2 linked regions of the Actinokineospora baliensis genome follow. The protein of the gene in region 1 binds, or shares a complex with, the protein of each later gene. Links are inferred from orthologs where the notes say so. Each region holds a gene or a part of one and is shown on either strand. Other genes may lie near its edges. The genes, in order: JOD54_RS16890 and JOD54_RS07980.

What was found.
Region 2: the proteins of JOD54_RS16890 (region 1) and JOD54_RS07980 are in contact, whole or in part, in a cryo-EM structure (PDB 8Z1Y), measured with the Escherichia coli proteins. The link is inferred for Actinokineospora baliensis from one-to-one orthologs.

What each region holds. Positions count from the first base shown.
Region 1 is NZ_JAFBCK010000001.1:3,562,116-3,565,427, reverse strand. What follows is about bases 93-3,091. They hold JOD54_RS16890 (ABC transporter permease), read left to right. Parts: upstream 93-1,173; coding sequence 1,174-2,010; downstream 2,011-3,091. Other genes in these bases: JOD54_RS16885 (dipeptide ABC transporter ATP-binding protein), read left to right, coding at 2,007-3,091; JOD54_RS16895 (ABC transporter permease), read left to right, coding at 222-1,181; JOD54_RS16900 (ABC transporter substrate-binding protein), read left to right, coding at 93-225. Outside these bases: more of JOD54_RS16900, read left to right, coding at 1-92; more of JOD54_RS16885, read left to right, coding at 3,092-3,312. UniProt on the Escherichia coli protein: Part of the ABC transporter DppABCDF involved in dipeptide transport. Responsible for the translocation of the substrate across the membrane.
Region 2 is NZ_JAFBCK010000001.1:1,679,508-1,682,612, forward strand. What follows is about bases 199-2,990. They hold JOD54_RS07980 (ABC transporter ATP-binding protein), read left to right. Parts: upstream 199-958; coding sequence 959-2,023; downstream 2,024-2,990. Other genes in these bases: JOD54_RS07975 (ABC transporter ATP-binding protein), read left to right, coding at 199-947; leuA (2-isopropylmalate synthase), read right to left, coding at 2,080-2,990. In the rest of the region: more of JOD54_RS07975, read left to right, coding at 1-198; more of leuA, read right to left, coding at 2,991-3,105. UniProt on the Escherichia coli protein: Part of the ABC transporter DppABCDF involved in dipeptide transport. Responsible for energy coupling to the transport system.

The sequences.
Region 1 (3,312 bases):
GCAGGCAACCCGTTGGACGCGGCGCTGGACAAGCAGGCCGCGACGGTCGAGGAGTCCGCGCGCAGGCCAGCGGCGGAAGAAGCGCAGCGGCTGATCGTGGAGCAGGCGTACTCGATCCCGGTGTTCGAGCTGACGCAGGTGTGGGGTCTTGGGCCCAAGACGCACGGGGTCGGGTTCGAGGCGTCGTCGCGGATGCAGCTGTTCGACGCCTGGATCGCCGGATGACGACCGGGGTTCCGCGCCGCCTGGCGCAGGCGGTGGTCGTGCTGTGGGCGGCGTTCACGCTGTCCTTCGTGATCCTCTACCTGTTGCCGGGCGACGCGGTCCTCGCCAAGCTCGGCGGTGAGGCGGGTACCACCGTCACCGCGGCGGACATCGCCCGCGAACGCGCCGCCTACGGGCTCGACGATCCGGTGGTGCTGCAGTACGGCAAGCGTTTGCTCGCTGCGGTACAAGGCGACTTCGGCAGGTCCATCGCGACCGGTGAGGACGCGGACGAGTTAGTGTTGAACGCGTTGCCCTCGACGCTGGCGATCACCGGGCTCGGCTTGGTGTTCGCCGTCGTGTTCGGCGGCGCCATCGCGATCGTCGGCACCTACACCCGGTCGCGGTGGCTGGGCAACCTGCTCGCGGCGATTCCCCCGCTGGGCAACTCGTTGCCCCCGTTCTGGGTGGGACTGCTGCTGATCCAGGTGTTCTCGTTCCAGTTGGGCCTGGTCCCGGCGATGGGGTCGGACGGTTTCGCGACGCTGGTGCTGCCCGCGGTGACGCTGGCGATCCCGACCGGCGCCATCATCGGGCAGGTGCTGGCCAAGAGCCTGCGCACGCAACTCGCCGAGCCCTACATCGAAGTCGTGCTGGCGAAAGGGGCGAGCAGGGCCAGGGTGCACTGGGGACACGCGCTGCGCAACGCGGCACTGCCCGCGCTGACCCTGGTCGGCGTGTTGGCGGGCAACCTGTTGGCCGGGTCTGTCATCACCGAGTCGGTGTTCTCCCGCGACGGCATCGGCCGGGTGACCGCCTCGGCCGTCACCGCGCAGGACATCCCGGTGGTGCAGGCGGTGATCGTGCTGGCGGCGCTGTTCTTCGTGCTCATCAACCTGGCGGTGGACCTGCTGTACCCGGTGCTCGACCCCCGGCTGTCCGGTCGGGTCACGGCGAAGGCGGTGTCGGGTGTCTAGTGTGGACCTCCGCGGCGGGGCGGGCTTCGCCCTGCGCCGTCCCGGCTTGGTGCTGTCGGTCGCGGTGATCGTGTTCGTGCTGCTGTGCGCGGTGGTACCGGAGTTGTTCACCTCGCACGACCCGATCGCGGGCGTCCCCGCCGAGAGGCTCCAAGGACCGTCGGCAGTGCACCTGTTCGGCACCGACGAGACGGGCCGGGATGTGTTCGCCAGGGTCGTGCACGGCGCGGCGCTGTCATTGCGGGCAACCACGCTCGCGGTCCTGGTGTCCCTAGTGGCCGGTGCCGCGCTCGGTCTGCTCGCGGCGGGCCGTGGTGGGTGGGTCGACTCGCTGGTGATGCGGGTGGTCGACGTCCTGCAGGCGGTGCCGTCGATCCTGTTGTCGCTGGCCCTGGTGACCGCGCTCGGGTTCGGCACGACGAACGTGGCGATCGCGGTGGGCGTGGCCAACCTGGCGACCTTCGCCCGGCTGATGCGCGCCGAAGTGCTGCGGGTGCGCTCCGGGGTGTACGTGGAAGCGGCGCGGGCGGCGGGGGTGCGTTGGCGCGGTGTGCTGTTGCGGCACATCCTGCCGAACTCGGTCGGCCCGGTGGTGGTGCTGGCGACGCTGACCTTCGGCACGACGGTGCTGGAGGTGTCGGCGCTGAGCTTCCTCGGCTACGGCGCCACCCCGCCCACCCCGGAGTGGGGTTCGCTGGTGGCCGGTGGGCGCAGTTTCCTGGCCACCGCGTGGTGGATGACGACCTTCCCGGGGTTGACGGTCGCGGCGGTGGTGCTGGCGACGAACCGGATCTCCCGGGCGCTCGACGGTGAACGGAGTCAGCTGTGACCGGCCTGCTGGAGATCCACGACCTCACGGTGTCCTACCACACCCGGTCCGGCGTGGTGCCCGCTGTGCGAAAGGCGAACTTGTCGGTCGCCGCGGGCGAAATCGTCGCGGTTGTCGGCGAATCCGGTTCTGGCAAGAGCACCACGGCGCACGCGGCGATCGGGCTGCTCCCGCGCGGTGGGCGGGTGGAGGGCGGGTCGATCACCTTCGCCGGTCGGGAGTTGACCGGGTTGTCGGACCGGCGGTGGCAGGAGGTTCGGGGCACAGACATCGCGCTGGTACCGCAAGATCCGACGGTGTCGCTGGATCCGGTGCGCCGGGTGGGCGACCAGGTGGCCGAGGTGCTGGTCGTGCACCGGTTGGCCACAAGGCGGGCGGCCGCGGCGGAGGCCGTGCACCTGTTGCGGCGGGCGGGGATCAGCGAGGCGGAGCGGCGGGCCAGGCAGTTCCCGCACGAGCTGTCGGGTGGGTTGCGGCAGCGGGTGCTGATCGCCATCGCGCTCGCGGGCAGGCCGCGGCTGATCATCGCCGACGAGCCGACCAGCGCGTTGGACGTGACCGTGCAGCGGGAGATCCTCGACCACCTCGAAGCCCTGGCGGCGGAATCGGGCACCGCGGTCCTGCTGATCACGCACGACCTGGGTGTCGCGGCCGACCGCGCGGCGCGGATCGTGGTGATGTCGCGGGGTGAGGTGGTGGAGACCGGGCCCGCTCGGGAGTTGCTGTCGACGCCGGAGCACGCCTACACCCGCGAGTTGTTGGCTGCAGCGCCAAGTCTGGCGCGGGAGCCACTGCGGCCCAGGAGGGACGCGGGTCCCGAAGTGCTGCTGGCGGTCAACGGTGTCGCCAAGACGTTCAACGGGCACACCCGCGTGGTTGACGACGTCTCGTTCACCCTGACCCGCGGGCGCACTTTGGCGCTGGTCGGGGAATCCGGGTCGGGCAAGACGACCACCGCGCGGATGGTGGTCGGTCTTGAGACCCCCACCGAGGGCACGGTCACCTTCGACGGCCACGACATCACCCGGCTCGGCCGAGAAGATCTACGCCGGTTGCGCCGCCGGTTCCAGCTGGTCTACCAGAACCCCTACGCGTCGCTGAACCCCCGCTTCACCATCGAGGACGTGGTCACCGAACCCCTGCGCGCCTTCGGTGTCGGCACCAAAGCCGAACGCCGCGCCCGCGCCACCGAATTGCTCGACCAAGTGGCGCTCCCCTCAGCGATGCTCGCTCGCAAACCCGCCGAGCTCTCCGGAGGGCAACGCCAGCGCGCGGCGATCGCGCGGGCCCTCGCGCTGAACC
Region 2 (3,105 bases), 1.9 Mb from region 1 along the record:
ACGACCTCACCTTCAGCGTCGACCGGGGCAAGACCCTGGGCATCGTCGGCGAGTCCGGTTCCGGCAAGAGCGTGACCAGCCTGTCGATCATGGGCTTGCACAAGGCCGGAACCGCCCGGATCAGCGGCGAGATCCTGCTGGACGGGCAGAACCTGGTCGGCATGTCCCCGGACCGGGTCCGCCAGCTGCGCGGCAAGCGGATGGCGATGATCTTCCAGGACCCGCTCTCGGCGATGCACCCGTTCTACACGGTCGGCAGCCAGATCGTGGAGGCCTACCGGATCCACAACAAGGTCACCAAGGCCGTCGCCCGCAAGCACGCGGTCGACCTGCTCGACCGGGTCGGCATCCCGAACCCGAAGTCGCGGGTGGACGACTACCCGCACCAGTTCTCCGGCGGCATGCGCCAGCGGGCGATGATCGCGATGGCGCTCTCGTGCGACCCGGAGCTGCTCATCGCCGACGAGCCGACCACCGCGCTCGACGTGACCGTGCAGGCGCAGATCCTCGACCTGATCCGCGACCTGCAGGCCGAGTTCAACTCCGCGGTCATCATCATCACCCACGACCTCGGCGTCGTCGCCGAGCTGGCCGACGACATCATGGTCATGTACGCGGGCCGCGCCGTGGAGTACAGCACCGCGGCGGACATCTTCAACTCGCCGCAGCACCCCTACACCTGGGGCCTGCTCGGGTCGATGCCCAGGCTGGACCGGGAGCGCACCGAGCGGCTGCAGCCGATCAAGGGCACGCCGCCGAGCCTGATCAACGTGCCGGAGGGGTGCCCGTTCAACCCCCGGTGCGCCCACGCGGGTACCAACGGCGACCTCAGCTTCACGCTGCGCCCGGAGTTCCGCGACGTCGGCGGCGGTCACCACATCGCCTGCCACCTCGGTGCGGAGGACCGACTCCGCATCTGGGAGACCGAGATCAGGCCGAAGCTGTGAGCGAGGACGCCGTGAGCACCAAGACTGAGACCGCAGCGGCCGACCGCCGCCTCGGTGAGGACCTGCTGGTCGCGACCGACCTGCAGAAGCACTTCCCGATCCGGCGCGGCCTGCTGCAGCGCCAGGTCGGTGCCGTGCAGGCCGTCGACGGCCTGACCTTCACCGTCAAGCGCGGCGAGACGCTGTCGCTGGTGGGGGAGTCCGGCTGCGGCAAGACCACCACCGGTCGGCTGCTGACCAGGCTCATCGAACCGACCGGCGGTTCGATCACCCTGGACGGGCGCGACATCACGCACCTGTCCACCAGCGCCATGCGCCCGCTGCGCCGCGACATCCAGATGATCTTCCAGGACCCGTACGGCTCGCTCAACCCCAGGCACACCGTCGGCGCCATCATCGGCGCCCCGTTCCGCCTGCAGAAGGTCAAGACCGAACACGGCGTCAAGCGCGCCGTGCAGGAACTGCTCGAACTGGTCGGCCTGAGCCCCGAGCACTACAACCGCTACCCGCACGAGTTCTCCGGCGGCCAGCGGCAGCGCATCGGCATCGCCCGCACGCTCGCCCTGCGCCCCAAGGTGATCGTCGCCGACGAACCGGTGTCCGCGCTCGACGTGTCCATCCAGGCCCAGGTCGTGAACCTGATGGAGGACCTGCAGAACGAGTTCGACCTGACCTACGTGATGATCGCCCACGACCTGTCGGTGGTCAGGCACGTCTCCGACCGGGTCGCGGTGATGTACCTGGGCAAGATCATGGAGATCGCGGACCGCACCTCGCTCTACGAGCGCCCGATGCACCCGTACACCGTGGCCCTGCTCTCGGCGGTGCCCATCCCGGACACCTCCCGCCGGGACAACCGCGAACGCATCCGCCTCACCGGCGACGTCCCCAGCCCGATCAACCCCCCGTCGGGCTGCCGCTTCCACACCCGCTGCTGGAAGGCCCAGGACGTCTGCAAGACGACCGAGCCGCCACTGGTGGAGCTGTCGACCGGGCACCAGGCCGCGTGCCACTTCCCGGAGAACACCACCAAGCTGACCATCGACCCCACCGGGGCCGCTGGCTCGGCCGCTTGATCCGCTGATGTCGAAGGGCCCGCGCCGGGAACGGCGCGGGCCCTTCGCTTTGCGGCTCAGCGCTGGGAGCGGTTGACCGCCGAGACGACCGCGCGCAGGGAGGCGGTGACGATCGAGCTGTCGACGGCTACGCCCCAGAGGACGGTTTCGCCGATGGCGCACTCGACGTAGGCGGCGGCCCTGGCGTCGTCGCCGGAGGTCAGGGCGTGTTCGGAGTAGTCGAGGACCCGGACGTCGAAGCCGACGGAGGCGATGGCGTCGACGAAGGCCGCGATCGGGCCGTTGCCGACCCCGGTGACCTCGTGCTCGTCGCCCTCGACCGACACCACGGCGACGATCTCGTCGCGGCCGTCGCCGTCGTCGGAGATCCGGTGCCGGTGCAGGCGCAGCGGGGTGATCCGGTCCAGGTACTCGGTGGCGAAGACGTCCCACATCTCCTTCGGGGTGACCTCGCCGCCCTCGCTGTCGGTCACCGCCTGGATCACCTGGGAGAACTCGATCTGCAGCCGCCGCGGCAGCTTGAGCTGGTGCTCGGTCTTCATCACGTAGGCCACCCCGCCCTTGCCGGACTGGGAGTTGACCCGGATGACGGCCTCGTAGGAGCGGCCGACGTCCTTCGGGTCGATCGGCAGGTACGGCACCTCCCACTGGTGCTGCTCCAGCGGCACCCCGGCCTCGGCCGCGGCGGCGGCCAGGGCGTCGAGGCCCTTGTTGATCGCGTCCTGGTGGCTGCCGGAGAACGCGGTGAACACCAGGTCACCGCCCCACGGGTGCCGCTCGGCGACGGGCAGCTGGTTGCAGTACTCGACCGTGCGGCGGATCTCGTCGATGTCGGAGAAGTCGACCTGCGGGTCGATGCCCTGGCTGAACAGGTTCATGCCCAGGGTGACCAGGTCGACGTTGCCGGTGCGCTCGCCGTTGCCGAACAGGCAGCCCTCGATGCGGTCCGCGCCTGCCAGGTAGCCCAGCTCGGCGGCGGCCACCCCGGTGCCCCGGTCGTTGTGCGGGTGCAGGCTCAGGATCAGCGACTCGCGGTTGGGCAGGTTGCGGTGCATCCACTCGATCGAGTCGGCGTAGACGTT